One region of the Lysinibacillus sp. FSL W7-1291 genome, then DNA from elsewhere that is predicted to be linked to it. Evidence: predicted binding sites of a transcription regulator. Region 1 holds the regulator's gene; the other holds the start of a gene.
The links. The regulator CtsR, encoded in region 1, represses protease genes until heat stress. The targets are predictions, from matches to a motif close to ATGGTCAATAAAGGTCAAACA.
Positions count from the first base shown of each region.

Region 2: clpP (ATP-dependent Clp endopeptidase proteolytic subunit ClpP) is a predicted target of CtsR. The motif match lies at 8,244-8,264, and genes of this name have one in related genera.

Region 1 covers NZ_CP151994.1:4,406,687-4,417,999, reverse strand. The annotation lists gene NST76_RS21615 (globin-coupled sensor protein) at 1-349, opposite strand, end outside; gene NST76_RS21610 (hypothetical protein) at 633-842, shown strand; gene corA (magnesium/cobalt transporter CorA) at 893-1,855, opposite strand; gene NST76_RS21600 (class I SAM-dependent methyltransferase) at 1,893-2,576, opposite strand; gene NST76_RS21595 (DUF4870 domain-containing protein) at 2,701-3,006, shown strand; gene NST76_RS21590 (CtsR family transcriptional regulator) at 3,272-3,742, shown strand; gene NST76_RS21585 (UvrB/UvrC motif-containing protein) at 3,756-4,298, shown strand; gene NST76_RS21580 (protein arginine kinase) at 4,295-5,404, shown strand; gene NST76_RS21575 (ATP-dependent Clp protease ATP-binding subunit) at 5,394-7,838, shown strand; gene radA (DNA repair protein RadA) at 7,930-9,306, shown strand; gene NST76_RS21565 (PIN/TRAM domain-containing protein) at 9,592-10,677, shown strand; gene ispD (2-C-methyl-D-erythritol 4-phosphate cytidylyltransferase) at 10,689-11,313, shown strand, end outside.
Region 2 covers NZ_CP151994.1:3,708,202-3,719,514, reverse strand. The annotation lists gene hisIE (bifunctional phosphoribosyl-AMP cyclohydrolase/phosphoribosyl-ATP diphosphatase HisIE) at 1-117, shown strand, start outside; gene NST76_RS18020 (tetratricopeptide repeat protein) at 208-1,731, shown strand; gene trxB (thioredoxin-disulfide reductase) at 1,913-2,857, shown strand; gene NST76_RS18010 (8-oxo-dGTP diphosphatase) at 3,195-3,662, shown strand; gene rapZ (RNase adapter RapZ) at 3,672-4,565, shown strand; gene NST76_RS18000 (YvcK family protein) at 4,570-5,565, shown strand; gene whiA (DNA-binding protein WhiA) at 5,631-6,578, shown strand; gene NST76_RS17990 (HPr family phosphocarrier protein) at 6,692-6,949, shown strand; gene clpP (ATP-dependent Clp endopeptidase proteolytic subunit ClpP) at 7,567-8,157, opposite strand; tRNA gene NST76_RS17980 (tRNA-Arg) at 8,465-8,539, shown strand; gene NST76_RS17975 (basic amino acid ABC transporter substrate-binding protein) at 9,040-9,828, shown strand; gene NST76_RS17970 (amino acid ABC transporter permease) at 9,897-10,607, shown strand; gene NST76_RS17965 (amino acid ABC transporter ATP-binding protein) at 10,604-11,313, shown strand, end outside.

The DNA of each region.
Region 1 (11,313 bases):
TTTCGGCAATGTAGGCATCATTTATATGACTCTCAAAAATATCACTTAAATGTTTATGTAATGTAATTTTCAAACGGTCAATATGTGATGTTCTATTAATAATATCGATTAGATCTTGGCTCAAACTAATGGCAGCATAAAATTGCTCCACCATTGCAGGGATGAGATCCTTTGCAAGCGGTTGTAGTTGTTTAATGATTGCTAAATCGTCTACTGTTAAATTTAAAAGTTGCAATTGTTTTTGAAGATTCGGGTAGTTCGATACATCTAGTCGAACATCATTCTTAAAATTTTCAGGTGTTAATGTAATTGAATAGTTAGCACTACTGTTTTTGGAAAACCAACTCATTATTATTTGCTCCATTCCTAATATCCATAATAAATTGTAAGTAAAAAAGCCTTTTGAAATTTGTTAGGTTTGTAAATTTGATAAATAATTGGTATTAAATCTATTTTACTATTATTTGCTGAATATTTGGTTAAAAATTTGGTTATTTCTTTATTTTTTTACTTTATTGTCAGTTCAATTAGTGAAGCGAAGTAAATTTGAATTTAAAATAGGAAACCTGTAAAATACGAACTGTTTAGCAAGATAGAGACTGTACGTAAAAAGGGAGTAGAGGAGGTATTATATGGAGAAAAAGCGTTTTAAATTTGTCATCCCAGTCATGGTTATTGTCGCAATTGGCTCTGTTTATATGTTACGAAACTATTATGCTGAGGTACCCTCTGTTGAGCGATTATTAATTACAATCTGTGCAACTTTGGGATCAGGCGTACTAGCATACTTTTTATTTCCGCAGCAAGGTGATAATAAAATTGATGATAGGGGACCCTATTAACTTCTTGAAAAAGGAGACTGCTCGTTTCATGACAAAACGAGCAGCTTTTTTTATGGTTTAAATAATTTAAACCAGCCTTTATGTTTAAAGATGGCTAGCATAAAGATCGCAATAATAATCATGGAGCCTAGTACAATAAAATAGCTGTAATGGCCATGAAGCTCAGGCATGTTATCAAAGTTCATGCCATATACACCAGCAATAAAAGTAAGGGGAATAAAGATAGTTGATACAATGGTTAAAGTCATCATAATGCCGTTCATGCGACTTGAGCTCATAGCCATATAGCTATCGCGCATATCCGCTGTCAATTCTCGATTGGATTCAACCATTTCAGTTAGTTTAATGAGATGGTCATAAATATCTCCGAAATAAGCTCTTTCTGATTTGTTTAAAGAAAAACGGTAAGAATTAAGAATTCGATATAAAAGATCTCGCATCGGTAAAATAGTGCGTCTTAGGTCAAGTAAGTCACTACGGAATTCGAAGACAATCTTCATGGCATTTACGTTGCTTTGGTATGTAAGTTCGCCTTCAAGTGCATTAAGATGATCTTCAATTTTATAAACAAGAGGGAAATAGCTATCCACGATTTTATCAATTGTTTGATATGTTAAATAAACCGTTCCCCGTTCCCAATTCTTTGGTTGGCTTGCTAGTATCTTTTGTACCTTATCTATTTCAGGAACAGGGTTTTTATGGAACGTCACAATAAATTTATTGGAGGCAAAAATATTAACCTCTTCTGCAGCAAGGTTCTCTTCATTTACTCGATGAATAACAAAGAAATGAAAATCATCATAGAAATCGAGCTTTGGGCGCTGTAATCGCATTAAGCAATCTTCAATAGCAAGCGGATGGAAATGGAAAAATGTATCTAATAATGATTCTTCTTCGGCTGTAGGGCAATTAAAATCAACCCAATACCATTCAAATTCTTGCTGATGTATAACTTCCAATGGAAAATCTTTTAGTAATTGTTGTTGTTTTGTAATACCAATGGTGCTTATCACGGTTTTCACCTCAAATTATTTACTACAAAATATTTATTTAGTGCCCCTCTTTAAAGCATACCCAACCAGCAAATAAAGTAGTGGCAAAAAATCTAGAAGGTTTTGTAAAGCCCGCCTTTTGTAGCAGTGTTAAAATATCCTCTTCACGCATAAACGGAAGGGAGCGAATGGATTTTTCCATCTCTGCTACATCAGATGCAGAAAGCTTTGTATGTTGTAGCCAATAGGAACGCCATAAATCAAATTGTAGTTCAGTTTCTAAAGAGCCGGGCTGACCATATTTCGAGACAAGGACAAACGGTGCTCCAGGCTTTAAATGTCTTGCGATTTCTTCTAATGTAGATAGCTTTTCTTCATAACCCAGAATAAAATGCAGAACGAGAACACAACTTGCTGCATCGTATTTTATGGAGGGTAATTGAGTACCTAGTATTGTTCCTTGGTGGAAAGACAGCGTATTGGGTAGAGTGTGTAGACGTTCCTTTGCTATGCTGAGCATGGACTCTGATGGATCAATACCTGTGAATGACCAGTCGGGCCTTCCATCTGCAAGCTGTAAAATTTCATTGCCGCTTCCTGCACCCACAATTAACATATCAGCTTTATCTGGGAGTGTAGAATGATAAAAGGTTTGTATTAAACGTAGCATGGCATCATAGCTTGGCAATGTACGACGAATACCCTTTTCATATTCGTTTGCTAATGTGTTGTTAAATTCCATCTCTCATCACAGCCTTCCAAAAAAAATTTAATAAATCTTATTTAATGTGAAACTATTACGGGTATAGTTCCGTAAATAGTAGTACATAAAACATAGACAAAGTACAAAGAAAGGGTTGATATATATGGAGACTAAATGGTCTAAAGTAATCATACACGCAAGTGCATTTTTTGCGCCATGGTTAGTACCTATTATTTTCTTCTTAATTAGTTCGGATGAGGAAGTGAAGGCGATTTCTATTCAAGCATTGCTCTTCCAAATTGTTATGGGTATTTTAATCGCTATCTCAGTTGTTTTAAGTTTTGTTCTTATTGGGTTACCGTTTTTAATCATTTTCGGCATCATGTTATTTGTTGTACCAATTATCGGTATCGTAAAAGCATTGTCTGATGAGCCTTGGCGTTATCCAATTGTTGGTCGTTGGGTATAATTTTCATAGACGCAAGTATATGCTAGTTGCATATGCTTGCGTTTTTTCTATGACTAATAAGGGTACATTAGGTATATGAGCAAATTATAACCCGCGCAGTTTTAAGTGAAAAAGTGCTGTTTTTCGTACTAAAATAGGCATTTTAAGACTTTTCACTTTTCTATGGGCGAAATCATTGCAATTTTTTTGAAGCGTTTTGTATAATATACTAAAAGAAAGTCAAAGATAGTCAAAGTCAGTGAAGCAAGCGAGGTGTATTCCTAAAATGCGTAATATATCAGACATCATAGAAGGTTACTTAAAGCAAGTACTTGAATTAGGTGGAGAAGGGCATATTGAAATTAAACGGAGTGAGATTGCTGATAAATTTCAATGTGTGCCATCACAAATAAATTATGTAATTAATACAAGATTTACTGCCGAGCGAGGTTACCTTGTTGAGAGCAAACGTGGTGGTGGTGGGTACATACGAATTTTACGTGTCCGCGCGCATTCACAGATTGATTTAATCGACGATGTTCTCAGACAAATAGAAGGTGGAGCATCTCAAACGATGGCAGAAGATTTAGTATATCGGCTCATCGATGAGCAGGTAATTTCAAAACGAGAAGCGAAATTAATGTTAGCAGCAATTGATCGCTCCACAATCGATTTACATCTCCCTTTAAGAGATACTATTCGAGCAAAGATCTTGCGAGCAATGCTGACAACAATCAAATATGAACAGCAAAAATAGTGAGGTGATGGAAATGATATGCGAACATTGTAAACAACGTAATGCGACAGTTACAGTAACACAAGTTCAAAATGGGCAAAAGGTGGAGCACCATTATTGTGACGTCTGCGCCTCACAGTTCCATCCATTTCATGCAGAGTTTAAACAAGAGCCAGTGTCTATTCAACAGCTATTGTCGAACTGGTTCGGCTCGCCTACATGGCAAAAGGTGGGGGAAAAACAACAAGTTCAACCACAACAGCAAACATGCCCACAATGTGGATTTTCGTATAAACAATTTTTAAAAGAAGGTAAATTTGGATGCCCGAGCTGTTATGACACCTTTAGTGAGCATTTGCCTAAGCTCTTTAATCGCATACAGGCAGGCCCTCAACACATTGGTAAAATGCCTGGTGCTCGCAGTAATGTGTATGTCATTAAAAAGCAAATAGAGGATATCCGCAAGCGTATGAAGGCCGCTGTAGCAGAAGAACAATTTGAGGAGGCGGCGAAGCTCCGTGATGAAGTTAAAGAGCTAGAGAAGCATCTACAATTTGAAGGTGGTGATGTGTCATGATGATTGATTCATTTTTAGAGCGTGCGACCCCAACGTGGATGCATATCAAGGATGATTATTCAGATATTGTCATTAGTACACGTATTCGCCTTGCTCGAAATTTAGATGGCTATCGATTTCCATTAGCTTTCTCAGAGAATGAGGCACTGCAGGTGGAACAGGCAGTTACACATGCACTAAGTGATAGCCCAACGCTTCAAAATGATTATGCTTATTTTGCTATTAAGGATTTAACGCCTCTACAGCGTCAAATTCTTGTAGAAAAGCATTTGATTAGTCCACAGCTTGCTAAAAAAGAGCAAGTAGGCTCCATACTTCTTTCTGAAGATGAATCCGTTAGCATTATGGTGAATGAAGAGGATCATTTACGCATTCAATGTATGACAGCAAGCTTTCAACTTCAAAGTGCCTATGAACAAGCAAATAAAATTGATCGTATCCTAGAGAAAGTATTACCGTATGCCTTTCGAGATACTTTTGGCTATTTAACAAGTTGTCCGACGAATATTGGCACGGGTCTTCGCGCATCGGTCATGATGCATCTACCCGCACTGACATTAACCGGGCAAATGAATCAAATTATTAATGCCATGACTCGCTTAGGAATGACTGTAAGAGGTATATATGGGGAAGGCAGCGAAAATTTAGGAAATGTTTATCAAGTGTCGAATCAAATTACACTTGGGAAGACAGAAGAAGACATTTTAGCAGACATACAAAGTGTCGCTGAAAAGATTATCCAAAAAGAGCGACACGCAAGAGGGAAGTTGATGGAAAAGGCAGAGCTTGCTCTAGAAGATAGAGTATATCGGGCTTTAGGTACCCTTACACATGCGAGAATTCTAACAAGTGAGGAAGCCGCTACCTGTCTATCTAATGTTCGTTTAGGAGTAGATCTACAGTTAATTGATGGGATTCAAGCAACAACCTTAAATGAATGTGTTGTTAGTATGCAACCAGGTTTTTTACAGCACTATGCAGGTGAGGCACTGCCCCCTGCTGAACGGGATCGTGTCCGAGCGGAAATGCTCCGTGAGGCATTATCTCAAGAATATGCGAATAAGCCTATAAATGGGGAAAAAGGAGAGGATTTATATGATGTTTAATCGTTTTACACAACGCGCGCAAAAAGTATTACAGCTTGCTCAGGAAGAGGCTATTCGTTGGAAGCACGAATCTATTGGAACAGAGCACATTCTATTAGGGCTTATACGTGAAGGCGGCGGTATTGCTGCGAAAGCGTTAGAAGCCATTGATATTAGTCCTCAAATGATTGAAGCTGGTATTGAGGAATTAGTTGGTAAAGGTAAAGAAGATGTCGGCCCAATTGTTCACTATACGCCAAGAGCTAAGAAAGTAATTGAACTATCTGTGGATGAATCACGTAAATTAGGTCACTCGTATATCGGCACAGAGCACTTATTATTAGCGCTTATTCGTGAAGGTGAAGGCGTGGCAGCTCGCGTCTTAAACAATGCGGGTGTCGGCTTAAATAAAGCACGTCAGCAAGTATTATTGCTATTAGGTAACAACGATAATGCACAATCTGGGCAACAAGCAGCTCAAGCTGCCAATACCCCAACTTTAGATAGCCTAGCGCGTGATTTAACACAAATTGCACGTGAAGGCACATTGGACCCTGTTATTGGTCGAAGCAAGGAAATTACACGTGTGATTGAAGTGTTATCGCGTCGTACGAAAAATAACCCTGTATTGATTGGTGAGCCAGGTGTTGGTAAAACAGCAATTGCTGAAGGGTTAGCACAGCAAATTATCCATAATGAAGTACCGGAAATCCTACGTGACAAACGTGTCATGACTTTAGATATGGGGACGGTTGTTGCAGGTACTAAATATCGTGGTGAATTTGAAGATCGTTTGAAAAAGGTGATGGATGAAATTCGCCAAGCTGGCAACATCATTTTATTCATTGATGAATTGCATACATTAATCGGTGCAGGTGGTGCAGAAGGTGCAATTGATGCCTCCAATATTTTAAAACCATCTTTAGCACGCGGTGAGCTTCAATGTATTGGTGCAACAACATTAGACGAGTACCGCAAATATATTGAAAAGGATGCAGCATTAGAGCGTCGCTTCCAACCAATCCAAGTGGATGAACCAACAGTGGAAGAAGCGATTCTAATTATTCAAGGCTTACGTGACCGTTATGAAGCGCATCACCGTGTAAAAATTACAGATGAAGCGATTGAAGCAGCGGCTAAAATGAGTGACAGATATATTTCAGACCGATTCTTACCAGATAAAGCAATTGACTTAATCGACGAGGCAGGTTCTAAAGTCCGCTTACGTTCATTTGCAGTGCCACCAAACTTAAAGGCACTTGAAGATAAACTTGAAAATGTGCGCTCTGAAAAAAATGCAGCCGTATCAGGCCAAGAATTTGAAAAGGCAGCCTCTCTAAGAGATACAGAGCAAAAGCTGAAAGATGAAATTGAAGCTACACGAAAAAATTGGAAAGAAGAGCAAGGCAAAGCGGAATCTAAAGTGACTGTGGATGATGTTGCAGCAGTTGTATCAATGTGGACAGGAATCCCAGTAGCTAAAATTGCTTCCGAGGAATCTTCGAAGTTATTACAACTTGAAGAAGAGTTACACAAACGTGTAGTAGGGCAAGGAGAAGCGGTAGAAGCGATTTCTCGTGCGATCCGTCGTGCAAGAGCAGGCTTAAAAGATCCAAAACGACCAATCGGCTCATTCATTTTCTTAGGACCTACAGGTGTTGGTAAAACAGAGTTGGCAAGAGCACTTGCTGAAGTGATGTTTGGCGATGAAGATGCGATGATTCGTGTCGATATGTCTGAGTACATGGAGAAGCATTCGACTTCTCGTTTAGTAGGTTCACCTCCAGGCTATGTGGGCTTTGATGATGGTGGTCAATTGACTGAAAAGGTTCGCCGTAAACCATACTCGGTTGTATTATTAGATGAAATTGAAAAAGCACATCCAGATGTTTTCAATATTCTACTGCAAGTTCTTGAAGATGGCCGTTTAACAGATTCTAAGGGCCGTGTAGTAGACTTCCGTAATACAGTAGTCATTATGACTTCAAACGTTGGTGCCGATGCTTTAAAATATCAAAAGAGCCTTGGTTTCAATGTAGGTGGAGCAGAATCTAAGCATAAAGATATGAAGGGTACGATGCTAGAAGAATTGAAAAAGGCATTCCGTCCAGAGTTCTTAAACCGTATCGATGAAATGATTGTCTTCCACGCATTAGATAAAGAGCATTTAAAAGAAATCATTGCAATGATGGGCAATGCACTAACAAAACGCTTAAAAGAGCAAGATATTTCGTTGGAGCTAACTGATGCAGCACTTGAGAAAATTGCTGAGGAAGGCTATGACCCTCAATATGGTGCTCGTCCGTTACGCCGTGCATTACAAAAACAAGTAGAGGATCGATTATCAGAAGAATTGCTGAAAGGTAATGTAGAGAAGGGTAATCAGGTAATCATTGATTATGTAGACGGTGAGTTTATTGTAAAGAAAAAAGAGGGAGTATCCATCTCTAAATAATTTTATGCAAAGACAGCGAGGCTTTAAGTGCCAAGCTGTCTTTTTTTCTGTACAATTAATGATAAGAACAAATATTCGAGGTGAAAGCAATTTGGCAAAGAAAAAAACAAAGTTTGTATGTTCAGGCTGTGGCTATGAAACTGCAAAATGGATGGGAAGATGTCCAGGGTGTGGAGAATGGAATAAGATGGTGGAAGAAGTTGAGATGGTCGCAAAGGGACCACGAGGAGCATTCCAGCATTCTGCTACAGTTACCCAAAAGGCTCTCCCAATTATTCAGGTCGAAGCGACTGAAGAATCCCGTGTAGCGACGGAAATGGGCGAACTGAATCGCGTATTGGGCGGTGGTATTGTACCCGGTTCGCTCGTATTAATCGGGGGAGATCCGGGGATTGGGAAATCTACACTATTACTACAAGTTTCAGCATTACTTTCGAATAAAGGGCATCGTGTGCTTTATATTTCTGGAGAGGAGTCCATTCGTCAAACAAAATTACGAGCAGAGCGTCTAGGAGTGGTTTCTCAAGAGCTTTACATATATTCCGAGACGAATCTCGAATTTTTAAACCAAACCATTGATGAAGTACAACCGAAATTTGTCATTGTCGATTCCATACAAACCGTCTTTCATCCAGAAGTAACAAGTGCACCAGGTAGTGTATCGCAAGTTCGTGAATGTACGGCAGAACTGATGCGAATCGCCAAGACAAAAGGCATTGCTATTTTCTTGGTCGGGCATGTAACAAAAGAGGGGCAAATTGCCGGACCTCGTATTTTAGAGCATATGGTTGATACAGTGTTATATTTTGAAGGAGAAAGACATCATAATCATCGTATTCTACGCAGCCAAAAAAACCGCTTCGGCTCTACCAATGAAATTGCGATATTTGAAATGCTTCAAGGGGGATTAAAGGAAGTGCTGAATCCTTCTGAATTATTTTTGCAGGAGCGGTCACAAGGAGCAGCGGGATCCACTATTGTTGCATCCATGGAGGGGACAAGACCCATCCTTGTTGAAATTCAATCTTTAGTAACACCTACAAGCTTTAATTACCCTAAACGTATGGCAACTGGTGTCGATCAAAACCGAGTGCAATTGCTAATGGCAGTGCTAGAAAAACGGATGGGCCTCATGCTACAAGCTCAGGACGCATATATTAAAGTGGCTGGTGGTGTCAAATTGGATGAGCCAGCAATTGATTTAGCGGTGTTGACAAGTATTGTCTCAAGCTTTAAAGATCAAGCTGTGCGAGCAACGGACTGCTTTATTGGTGAAGTAGGGCTGACAGGTGAGGTACGTCGAGTATCGCGGATTGAACAGCGTGTTATTGAAGCGGCAAAGCTTGGGTTTAAAAGAGCTTTCATACCTGCCTCCAATATTGGTGGTTGGGATTTTCCACAGGGAATAGAAATAGTTGGAGTAGAAACGATCAAAGATGCATTAAATGCATGCTTTAGAGAGTTGTAAAGGGAAATTGTGCATGTTGGATACCATTCTGACATGCATTTTCCGTCATTTTTAACGTTAAAATCGGAAACTCAAGTAAGGGGATAGGCGTCCTAGATAATAGCAGGATAAAGTCATGCAAGAGTGTCATCGAAAACACAGTAAGATAGAGGTTGGAAAGAATGATGTCTAAATGATTTGTCCCTGTGAATGAACATCAAAAATAATGATAATTTGATGAGCTCATGAAGGATTTTCTACAGTAAACTATGTATAATCTTAACTAACAATAGGAGGTGACAGCTTGTGAAAAAATTTGTTCAAATTGCCTTTTTACTGATTGGAGGAGCATTGGGCCTTGTTTTCTTACCGCCATTATACGAATTGCTTCATTTATCATCTAATCCTTGGCTAGATAATCCTTACGTATCAGTAGCATTAGGCGCGCTTTTACTATTTACACTGTCTTTTGCATTTTCCGATTATTTTGTGAAGCTCATTAGCTGGATGGAAGAGGTCCTGTTTAAGGTGCCTATCGGTGATTTATTTTTTGGTACGCTTGGTTTAATCATGGGACTGATTGTAGCTTATTTTTTAGGCTTCGCCATCGATAGTGTGCAATTCCCTGTAATTACAGAAGTACTCCCTATTATTCTGTCATTTGTATTAGGTTATTTAGGGTTCCGTTTAGGTTTTAGAAAAAGAGATGAATTAATACAGCTTTTTACTTTACGTAGTAATAATACAAAGAAAAAGGCTGCTGAAGGTGCTGAAATTCAAGAAATACGTGGGAGTTATAAGCTGTTAGATACGAGCGTTATTATTGATGGTCGTATTGCTGATATTTCTGGAACTGGCTTCATAGAAGGAGTCTTAGTCGTACCTCAATTTGTCCTTACAGAGCTGCAGCATATTGCCGATTCTTCCGATACGTTAAAACGTACAAGAGGACGTCGTGGATTAGATATTTTAAGAAAATTACAAGATGAACGTAAGACCAAAGTGGAAATTACGGATGAAGATTTTGAGGATGTACAAGAGGTGGATTTAAAGCTTGTACGTCTTGCAAAGAAAATGGGGAATGACACACAGATTGTCACAAATGATTTTAACTTGAATAAAGTCTGTGAGCTCCATCATGTGAAAGTATTAAATATTAATGATTTAGCGAATGCGGTGAAGCCTGTTGTAATCCCAGGTGAAGATATGCAGGTTGTGGTCATCAAGGATGGTAAAGAGCATAATCAAGGGGTTGCCTATTTAGATGATGGAACAATGATTGTTGTTGAAGGTGGCCGTAGTTATATCGGACAGGCCATTACTGTGACAGTAACGAGTGTGCTGCAAACATCAGCGGGTCGAATGATATTTGCCAAGCCGAAGGACGATTAGGATGTGGAAAAATGCAATATGAAGTAGTACTACCTGCGGCAGGAAGCGGAAAACGCATGGGTGCGGGACAAAATAAATTGTTTTTAAAACTTTTAGAGAAGCCTATTCTGATCCACACGCTAGAAGTGTTTCAACAAGATCCTTTTTGCACTGGTATTTGGCTGGCTGTAAAACCAGAAGAACGTACTTATATTCAAGAATTGCTAGAGCAATTTGAGATTACAAAAGTGAAGGGCTTACCTGATGGCGGTGCTGAGCGACAGCATTCAGTCCATTCATGTATGAAAGAGATGCAGCAGGTAGATATTGTGCTTGTCCACGATGCAGCTCGGCCTTTTATTACACATGGTATTATCGCTAGCCTTGTACAAAGTGCTCATGAGTTTGGGGCAGCTATTGCAGGGGTTCGAGCGAAGGATACAATGAAAAAGGTTCGTAATGGTATTATCGAAGAAACAGTTGATCGTGATAGCTTATGGATGATTCAAACGCCACAAGCCTTCCAATTTGATTTAATTGTGGAGGCAGAGGATGTTGCTGAGAAGGTGGGCTTTCTTGGTACAGATGAAGCTATGCTAGTTGAACGCTTAGGTCATGCAGTGCATATTGTAGAAAGTAGCTATGAAAATGTCAAAA
Region 2 (11,313 bases), 700 kb from region 1:
GAAGTAAAATGGGAGGCAGCTGATTTAATCTATCACCTCCTAGTATTGCTACAAGAACAAAAAGTAAGTATTTATGATGTTCTACATGTGTTGGAAAAACGTCACGAGGAGAAATAACGGCATATTATTGATTGTATGGTATAATAGAAATTACTGTGTAAAGGAACGTAAAATGCGTTCCTTATTTCTTGTTTCGGAGGAAATATATTGGAAAAGAAACGTCAAAATGAGACTCAATCGAATATAGTGTCGTTCATTCCAACAGGCGACTATTATTATAAAAAATCAATTCAAGCAATGAATAGTGGACAAATGAATAAAGCTTATAAATATTTACAACGTGCGGTAGATTTAAGCCCTGATGATCCTATGATTATCTTGCAGCTAGCCATCGTAGAGTTAGAAGGTCAACGTTTTGAGGAAGCGTATGATCTGCTTCGTCATGCCTATCAAATTGATCCAGATAATCCAGAAATCATTTTCTATATGGCAGAAGTATCAGGATGTGTGGGCATCATGCATGATGCGAAACGTTTTGCAGAAGAGTATTTGCGGCTAGAACCAGAGGGTGCTTATGCAGATGAAGCAGCAGAAATACTAGAATTTGTCGCTTTTGAGCAGGATGATTTGGAAGACCCTGAAGAATCTGGTGAGGATTTGTATCGTCAGGAGCAAGCTCGTCGTTGTATGGAAAAAGGGGATTTTCCAGAAGCTATTACTATTTTAGAAGATTTAATTGAAGATCGACCAGCCTTTTGGTCAGCCTATAATAATTTAGCACTTGCTTATTTTTATGTAGGAGAAGAAGAGCAGGCGAAGGCTCTCTTACATACCGTGCTACGTGAAAATAAGGGGAACTTACATGCACTATGTAATTTAACGGTGATTGCTTATTATGAAAAAAATGAAGAGGATTTACAAGAACTACTAAATATACTTGTCAAAATTCAGCCATACACATGGGAGCACCGTTATAAATTAGGGGCTACATTAGCCTTAATAGGACAGTATGAATTAGCCTATAAATGGTTGCGTAGTATGCAAAAGAGAGGCTATGTTGGAGATGCTGGTTTTTACTTTTGGTTGTCACATGCGGCCTATTTCTCAGGTCATGAGGAAGTATCGAAAAGTGCATGGGATCAGCTACTAGAGCTAGACCCTGACAAAGAGGGCTTTGAGCCATGGCGCCAACAAGAAAATGAATTTGCACTTGATGCATTGGAGCATGACCGTGATTTTATTGTTGAAAAATTAGAAAGTACTTATACGAGTGAGCGCATTTTTGGTTTGTTTTTACTGAAGGGTACTGCACATAAGCAAGAAATTATCGCTCATCCGAAATTGGTTAATGTTGAACAATTAGACACATTTGAGAAATTGTTTTTAGCTTATTCACTCGGCCACGAATTTGATAAGAAGAACAAAGTAGAAGCGAGCTTTTTACGTGCTGTCAACGTACCAGAAATTTTATTAGAACAGTATGGGAAGCTCTCATCACTCATTGTACCAATGTTTCAAATGTGGTTTGTACTATGTGAACAAGCGCTAATACAAAACTATCGTTTTACAAACCCAACAGCAATTGCAGGAGCCAATGATTATTTATTTAGATCTTCACAGATGCTCAAAGTGACAAAAAAGGAAATTGCCCAACAATATGGAGTATCTGTATCAACGTTATCGAAGTATATTGATGAAATTCTAACGTTTTTACCTAATAGTCATAATTAACGTGTGAGCAACATAGTTGAATAACTTTATACTTTCACATACGATGAACATACTAACGTTATCACCAATGTTCCTTGGCGACATTATCCTATCCGTCAAGGGCTTTATCTTCTTCTGTAGGTGACGTTACACTTATCGGTTGAATGAAGATAAAAAGTATTCTGTTTAGGGGGAAGTATTGATGTCAGAAGAAAAAATTTATGATGTAGTAATAATTGGTGCAGGTCCTGCTGGGATGACTGCTGCTGTTTATACATCTCGTGCAAATTTATCAACATTAATGATTGAACGTGGGATTCCTGGTGGGCAAATGGCAAACACAGAGGAAGTAGAAAATTACCCAGGTTTTGATACAATTTTAGGGCCTGAGCTATCTACAAAAATGTTTGAGCACGCTAAAAAATTTGGTGCAGAATATGCCTATGGTGATGTATCAGAAATCATTGATGGTGAAGAATATAAAACAATTAAATCTGGTGCAAAAGAATATAAAACACGTGCCATTATTATTACAACAGGTGCGGAGTATAAAAAAATGGGTGTGCCAGGTGAAAAAGAGCTAGGCGGTCGTGGTGTCAGCTACTGTGCAGTATGTGATGGGGCATTCTTTAAACAAAAAAATCTAATAGTTGTAGGCGGTGGCGATTCAGCTGTTGAAGAGGGCGTTTATTTAACTCGCTTTGCTGATAAAGTAACGATTGTCCACCGTCGTGACAAATTACGTGCCCAAAAAATTCTACAAGATCGTGCCTTTGCCAATGACAAAATTGATTTCATTTGGAATGCAACTGTAAAAGAAATTAATGAAGCTAATGGTAAAGTTGGTAGTGTCACATTACAATCAACTGTTGATGGTACAGAATCTGAATTTGCAGCAGATGGTGTCTTTATCTATATTGGTATGTTGCCTTTAACTAAACCATTTGAATCATTAGGCATTTTAAATGATGCTGGCTATATTTTGACAAATGCCAATATGGAAACTAAAATCCCAGGTATCTTTGCAGCTGGAGATGTTCGTGAAAAAACACTTCGCCAAATTGTGACAGCGACAGGTGACGGTAGTATTGCCGCACAAGCTGTACAGCATTATGTGGAAGAGCTATTAGAGAAAATTAATGCCTAACATGGCTATTTAAAGGAAAAAAATACAATTTTAATGTGGTTTTAATATTGCTGTAACTTGAATGACATATAAAAGGTGTATGATAAAAAATGTAATTAGCAATCCCCCTTTTATTTTGTTTAGTAGGTTGTTTCCGCCTCAATTAGGTGGGAGCAACCTACTTTTTTATTTGTACAAATTAAAAAAATAAACGTATTTTTCGCCTAACATAAAAGCATTACACATGAATAAACCTAAATTGTTAATTGTCTTTACTAGAGAGTTGTAAATGAGGACAAATCTTGCAAGGTCTTGCTATAATGGGGAGTAGAATGCAAAAGTGATTAGAGGTGTGCCTATGCAAAGAATTGCAAATTTAATTGCAGTAAAAGACGGTAAAGTATTATTACTTCAGAAACCAAGACGAGGCTGGTACGTTGCTCCAGGAGGGAAAATGGAGAGCGGTGAATCCATCTTTGAGGCTGCTGTACGTGAGTTTCAAGAAGAAACAAATGTCACACCTTTAAATGTTCATTTAAAGGGTGTTTATACGATGATTATTAAAGAAAATAATGATGTAGTGGATGAGTGGATGCTCTATACATTTGTTGCAAAGGATGTAGAAGGTATACCATTCGAAGAAACGAGAGAAGGCAAGCTTGCATGGCACCCAGTAGAGGATTTAGCACATTTGCCAATGGCTGAAGGAGATCGAACTAATTTACAATTTGCGGTTTCGCAATCAGGCATTCAATATGGCACGTTTGACTATACAACGAATTTTGAATTACTTCATCAGAAAATACAAATATCAAAAGAACAATAAAGGAGTTGCATGACAGTGGTGGTTGAAGGCCAACAATGTACACACGAATTGGTTATTATTACAGGAATGTCTGGGGCTGGGAAGACCGTAGCTATTCAAAGCTTTGAGGATTTAGGGTATTACTGTATTGATAATTTACCACCAGCGTTACTTACAACTTTTTTAACTCTGCTAAGAGATTCTGGTAAAAATAGTACGCGTATTGCAGCCGTAATGGATATGCGTGGTGGCGACTTTTTTGATGCTCTTATTGGCGCGTTAGACCATATACTAAAAGAAGGCGATATTGATACTCGTATGTTATTTTTAGATGCAGACGATGCCACATTAGTTAGACGCTATAAAGAAACAAGACGTGCCCATCCACTAGCAGTCAATGGTTTACCTTTAGATGGCATTAAACAGGAACGTGCACTTTTATCTGAAGTAAAGGGCCGTGCTAATTTTGTGTATAACACATCGAACATGAAACCGAAGCAATTACGTGAAAGAATTGTCAATGAATTCGCTAGTGAGGCAGATACTATTTTTACTGTGAACATTATGTCCTTTGGCTTTAAACATGGGATGCCTATTGATGCAGACTTAGTGTTTGATGTTCGTTTTCTTAAAAACCCTTATTATGTAGAGGAGCTACGTCCCAAAACAGGACTACAAACAGAGGTATCCTCTTATGTTTTAGCTTTGGAAGATACGCAAATACTCATAAAAAAACTAACGGATTTATTAGATTTTATGATTCCTCTTTATCGACAAGAAGGTAAGTCACAGCTTGTCATTGCTTTTGGTTGTACTGGCGGTCAGCATCGCTCAGTGACATTAGCAGAATTTTTTGGGGCATATTTAGCAGGCAAGGAAAATACGGTTATTACGCATCGTGATATTAATCGTAGAAAGGAATGAGTGAATGGGGAAAAAGCAAACAAGGCTTGTCGTAATAGGTGGTGGTACAGGGCTTTCCACATTACTACGCGGGCTGAAGCATCACCCATTTGATATTACTGCCATTGTGACAGTGGCAGATGATGGGGGTTCTTCAGGCCGTTTACGTGATGACTACGATATTCCGCCACCTGGTGATGTACGTAATGTGATTGCGGCATTATCAGATATTGAACCACTTGTAGAGCAAATGTTTCAATATCGCTTTTCAGCATCAGAGGATTTAAAAGGTCACTCCTTAGGAAATTTAATGCTTACGGCACTTACTGATATTACTGGAGATTTTAATCATGCTATAAGTGAAATGGGCAAGGTTTTAAAAGTTCATGGTCGTGTCATACCAGCTGCAAATAAAAAAATAAACTTACATGCTGTGCTAGAGGATGGTTCAATTATTGAAGGAGAATCAAAAATTCCAACAGCATCAAAGCGCATTAATCGTGTTTTTTTAGTACCCGAAAATGTGCAACCGTTACCAGAAGCCATTCGTGCGATTCAGCGTGCAGACTATATTTTAATAGGTCCAGGAAGCTTATATACAAGTATTATTCCAAATCTGCTTGTGAAGGAGATAGGGGAAGCTGTTGTGAAAGCGAAAGGCAGAAAAATATATGTTTGTAATTTAATGACGCAAAAAGGTGAAACGATTTCTTATACAGCAGGTGATCATGTAACAGCCATACATAAGCATGTTGGCGGCGATTTTATTGATTCTATTTTAGTAAACGACGAAGAACTCCCTAACCCTGTAAAAGAACTATATAAAGAAGAAAGAGCAGAGCCAGTGACATTTGATGTGGCAAAGCTTGAAAGTATGGGCTTAGAGGTTATACAACGTGATATTGCTACAATTCGGTCAGATGGGACTGTTCGACATAATGCTATCAATGTTGCAGAATGGCTGGTAGATTATGCTGATATTTACCAGCAAAAAGTAAGAAGACCCATTATAGAAACATAATGGATTGATTGTATATGGTAAGATGAACATATACATAGAAATCATGATTGAAAGGGGGGCATGATATGTCTTTTGCTTCAGAAACAAAAAAGGAATTAACGCAAATAGAAGCGGACAATCATTGTATGAAAGCAGAAGTTTCTGCCCTAATTCGTATGAATGGTTCATTATCCTTTGCAAATAAACAACTAAGTTTAGACGTGCAAACTGAAAACGCTGCAATTGCTAGAAGACTATATACGATTATGAAAAAATTGTATCCGTACAATGTAGAATTGCTTGTTCGTAAGAAGATGCGACTGAAAAAAAATAACGTGTATATTTGCCGTGTAAGAGAAGGTGCGCGCGAGCTGCTAATTGATTTAGAAATCATCTCAGACGACTTTCAATTTAACCATACAATCTCAAGAAAGCTCATCAAAAAGAGTGGTCAAAAAAGAGCTTATTTAAGAGGAGCATTTTTAGCAGGAGGTTCTGTCAACAATCCAGAAACATCAGCCTACCATTTAGAGATTTATTCTTTGTATAAAGAGCATGGTGAGGCATTGATGGATTTGATGAATGAATTTGAACTTAATGCCAAAACAATTGAACGAAAAAAAGGTTTTGTCACCTATTTAAAGGAAGCAGAGAAAATTTCAGATTTCCTTAATATTGTTGGTGCACATCAGGCCATGATGAAGTTTGAGGATGTGCGCATATTGCGAGATATGCGAAATAGCGTCAACCGTATTGTGAACTGTGAAACAGCCAACTTAAACAAAACTATTGGTGCAGCATTACGACAGGTAGAGAATATTCGATTTATTGAAAATTCAATTGGTCTGGATCAGCTACCAGAAAAGCTACGTGAAATAGCACGTCTACGGGTAGAATATCAGGATGTGACATTAAAAGAGCTTGGTGAAATGGTATCAAGTGGAACGGTTAGTAAATCAGGTGTTAACCATCGATTGAGAAAAATTGATGAGATTGCTGATGCATTAAGACGCGGTGAAAAAATAGGTGGTTAAGTTTTCATACTTTTCAGGTATGAATGTCATGCGTAATCGCTTATTGTTCTTTTGCTAGTAAGTGAGGTAAGATAAAACTAATAGATGAACGGTAGTGAAGGGGAGTTTTGAGTATGATTGAGAGAAGAGTCCAGGTCAAATTAAAATTAGGACTACAAGCTAGACAAGCAGCACTATTTGTGCAGGAAGCAAATCGTTTTAGTGCGGATATCTTTCTGGAAAAAGACGAGAAAAAAGTAAATGCCAAATCCATTATGGGTGTCATGAGCTTAGCAGTCGCTAAAGGCACTGAAGTTACTTTAAGTAGTGACGGCAGCGATGCGGAGCAAGCGGTTACAGCATTGGCTACAATTATCGAAAATGAAGACTAACATTCATTGAACACAAAAGGCATCACAGAGCAAATCTGTGATGCCTTCATAGTGTTGAAAAACAAAACCATCCATAGCGTTTTTGTGAAAGGTGAAAATGGATTTCCATTGCAGGCTACTTGCTTTCCTGTGGGCGAGCGCCGAGCAGCTTCCTCCGCTACCGCTCCGTTTAGAGGCTCGCCTGTCTCGCTATCCCACGGGAGTCAAGTAGCCTTCCACCCCAATTCATAAAAATGTTTCTTTTTAGAAAGGTTTTCAAATAAAGTGAAGGTATTCACTACGCTTTATGGAGAAGTGTTGTCATCCATCACTTCTCCGCATTGAAAATAAGAGCCTATCCTCTTTCTAATAATATAAATAAAGGGCTATTTTGTTCAGGAAAAGACACTTTTGCAGAATGGTTGATGGGAGTGGAGCCAGCGTCACTCCTAGGGGATTAGCGTCCTAGAGGAGCCCCTGGAGCGAATGCAGTGATCAGCGGACACCCCCTGGAAAGGACGCTGGCGGAACGGAAATCAACCCCTCGCCTTTCAAAATGGCTGTTTCTGCCGTTGACATCACCTTTTTTCAACAACACGAAAGGCATCACAGAGCGAGTCTGTGATGCCTTCTCATTTTTATTTATTATCGCTACGGTGCATAATGTGATCGATTAAACCATATTCTTTAGCACGTTCAGCAGTCATGAAATTATCACGATCTGTGTCTCTAGCAATGACTTCAAGTGGTTGGCCTGTGCGTTCAGATAAAATGCCATTTAATTTTTCACGTAAGAATAAAATACGTTTAGCAGCAATTTCAATTTCTGTCGCTTGACCTTGTGCGCCACCTAGTGGTTGGTGAATCATTACTTCTGCATTTGGTAATGCAAAACGTTTACCAGGCTCACCAGCAGCTAGTAAGAAAGCACCCATTGATGCAGCCATACCAATACAAATTGTTTGAACTTGTGGTTTAATGATTTGCATTGTGTCATAAATAGCCATACCAGCCGTAATTGATCCACCTGGTGAATTAATGTAAAGAGAGATATCTTTATCTGGATCTTCCGCTTGTAGGAAAAGAAGTTGTGCAACAATGGAGTTAGCCACATTGTCATCAATAGCGCTTCCTAAAAGAATAATACGGTCTTTAAGTAGACGTGAATAAATGTCATATGCACGTTCACCGCGACTTGTTTGTTCAATAACTGTAGGAATTAAATTCATGTTAAATCCTCCTTAAAAAACTAAATTCGAATACCTTTGCTGAAAATTTCCATTGTTATTTCAGCTGTATCCTTATCATACACATTATAGTCAGGGAAGGTCAAATATTAACCCTGCTAAAGTGAAATAAAAAAAATAAAATGTTTTTGCATTCTATGGTTGAATTATATGTGATAGGCTTGTATAATAATTGAGGTTATAAGTTTAAAGTACAGTACACTATTTTGCAGGTATGCTTCAAAAAATGAGGGTTATCTACATCATGCTTTTCGTAAGCCTAGAGTGAGTACTTTTTTTTTGTGCCTTTGCCCTCGTGGTGTAATGGATAACACGTAAGATTCCGGTTCTTGCACTGGGGGTTCGATTCCCTCCGAGGGCGCCATTTTACTGAATATAGATAGACTTGTTATAGCTCATCTCCTAATAAGTAGTTTAGCAGCCTGCTTAGCGGAGATCGAGAGGGAGATATAGGTGCAATACTGTCCTATTTGGCATTATTCCCCTATTTATTCCTTTCAAACCTTCAAAAAAGCAATAACTCCAAATTATTTTTTAGTGGACATACTGTACGTGAAGACTAGAAATAGTCGAAAAAAAGAATCCTATCTGAGGGGATTCTTTTTTTTTGCCTAAATTTATCGAAATTTGGTGTGGATTGTAGTGTATATATATTAATTTTAGATTAGATTTCTTGTTATTTATACATGTTTCTTCTAATTATATAAGTTTATTATAAATTAATATGAAAAAATATTTAGTTTTATGCGAAAAGTTGTTGTCTAAATACTATAATATTAATATAATTGACCTAATAGTCTAACATTTCCGAATTGCGAAAAATAATACGCATTTCGGAAAATTATTGAAATAGGGGGAAATACAATGAAGAAAACAGGTTGGATGCTACTGATGATGGTTGCAGCATTAACATTAGCACTTGCAGGATGTGGTACAAAGGATGGTGCATCTTCAGGAAGCTCATCTTCAGAAGATGGTAAGAAAATATATAAAGTTGGTACAGAGGCAACTTTCGCACCATTTGAATCTGTTGACGATTCAGGGAAAATTGTGGGGATTGATGTCGATGTTTTAAAAGCTATTGCTGATGAAATGGACTTTGAAGTTGACTGGAATAACATTGGTTGGGAGCCAGTTTTCCAAACAATTAAAAACGGTGAAACAGATATTGGTGCTTCAGGAATCACAATTACTGAAGAGCGTAAAGAATCATTTGATTTTACAGAGCCTTATTATGAGTCTCAATTATTGATTGTTGTAAAAGAAGATTCAAAAATTAAATCTCTAGCTGAACTAAAAGATAAAAAGGTATCAGTACAAATTAATGCTACAGGTCATATGGCGGCGAAAAAGCTACAAGGGGAAGCAAGTACAAATATTATGGCGTTTGAAAGTCAACCAATCGCAATTCAAGAGATGTTAAACGGTAACGTTGATGCAGCTATTGGAGACAATGCGGTAGTTTACGAATACATTAAAGCGCATCCAGATCAAAAACTAAAAGTAATCGAAGATGATGCATTTGAAAAAGAATATTATGGCTTTATGGTTCAAAAAGGAAACAAAGAGCTATTAGATAAATTAAATGAAGGTCTTAAAAAGATTAAAGAAAACGGTAAATTAAAAGAAATTACAGGTTCTGATTTCAAGTAATAAATGAATGATGACGCCCCTAGTATGCTAGCGGCTCATTCACTTTAAAGGGGAAATGGGGTTTTCGGATGGACATCTTTGACTTACGCTGGGACATTGTCTGGAACTACCGAGATATGTTTATACGGGGTATTGGCGTAACAATTATTTTGACACTTAGTGGTTATTTTGGAGGTATTCTATTAGGACTATTTTTAGGCCTAGGAAAATTATCGAGTAAAAAATGGATTTATTGGCCATCAAAATTATATATCGATTTATTCCGTGGAACACCAATGCTTGTGCAAATTTTATTAATTCACTTAGCAGTTATTCCAACAATTTTTGGTCATTCTTTAGGATATATGGTGTCAGGGATTACAGCGCTCGTATTAAACTGTGCTGCTTACAATGCGGAAATTTTCCGTGCAGGTATTCAAAGTATTGCAAAGGGGCAAATGGAGGCAGCTCGTTCTTTAGGGTTAACACATAACCAAGCGATGCGTAAGGTCATTTTACCACAGGCATTTAGACGTATGATTCCACCATTAGGGAACGAATTTATCGCATTATTAAAAGATTCTTCATTAGTAACAGTTATTGCAGCACCAGATATTTTATACGCAAGTAAGGTAGTAGCAGGTGCAAGCTTCCGCTTCTGGGAACCGTACATCGTTGCTGCACTACTCTATTTAGTTTTAACATATGGTGTAACGAAGATCGTGGCATTTATCGAGAAACGATTTAGCAATAGTTATGTCCCTCGTAAAGCTAAGGCAGAAGGGCGGGAAGCAAGATGATAAAAATTGAAAACCTACACAAATATTTCGGAAAGCTTGAAGTATTAAAAGGCATTGATTATGAAATCCAAGAGAAACAAGTTGTTTGTGTGATTGGACCATCTGGCTCAGGCAAAAGTACATTTTTACGATGCATCAATATGCTGGAAGATGTAACAGATGGTGCTATTTATATTGAAAATGTGAAAATTAATGCGCCAAAAACGAATATCAATGAGATTCGGGCAGAAGTTGGCATGGTGTTTCAACAATTTAATCTATTCCCGCATATGACAGTTATCGATAATGTCACGATGGCCCCTATGCAAATTCGCAAAATGAGTCGTCCAGAAGCTGAAGAATTAGGGCATGGGCTGTTAAAAAAGGTTGGACTCGACAGCAAGGCATATAACTATCCTGAGCAGCTGTCGGGTGGTCAACAGCAGCGTGTAGCCATTGCACGTGCCTTAGCCATGAAGCCAAAAGCCATTTTATTTGATGAGCCCACTTCAGCACTTGATCCTGAAATGGTCAAAGAGGTGCTAGATGTTATGAAAAATCTAGCAGCTGAAGGGATGACCATGGTTGTTGTTACGCACGAAATGGGCTTTGCTCGTGAAGTAGGGGATCGAGTAGTCTTTATGGACGGTGGCTATATTGTAGAAGAAGGCTCTCCAGAGGAACTCTTTGGCAATCCACAAAGTGACCGTACAAAGGCGTTTTTAGG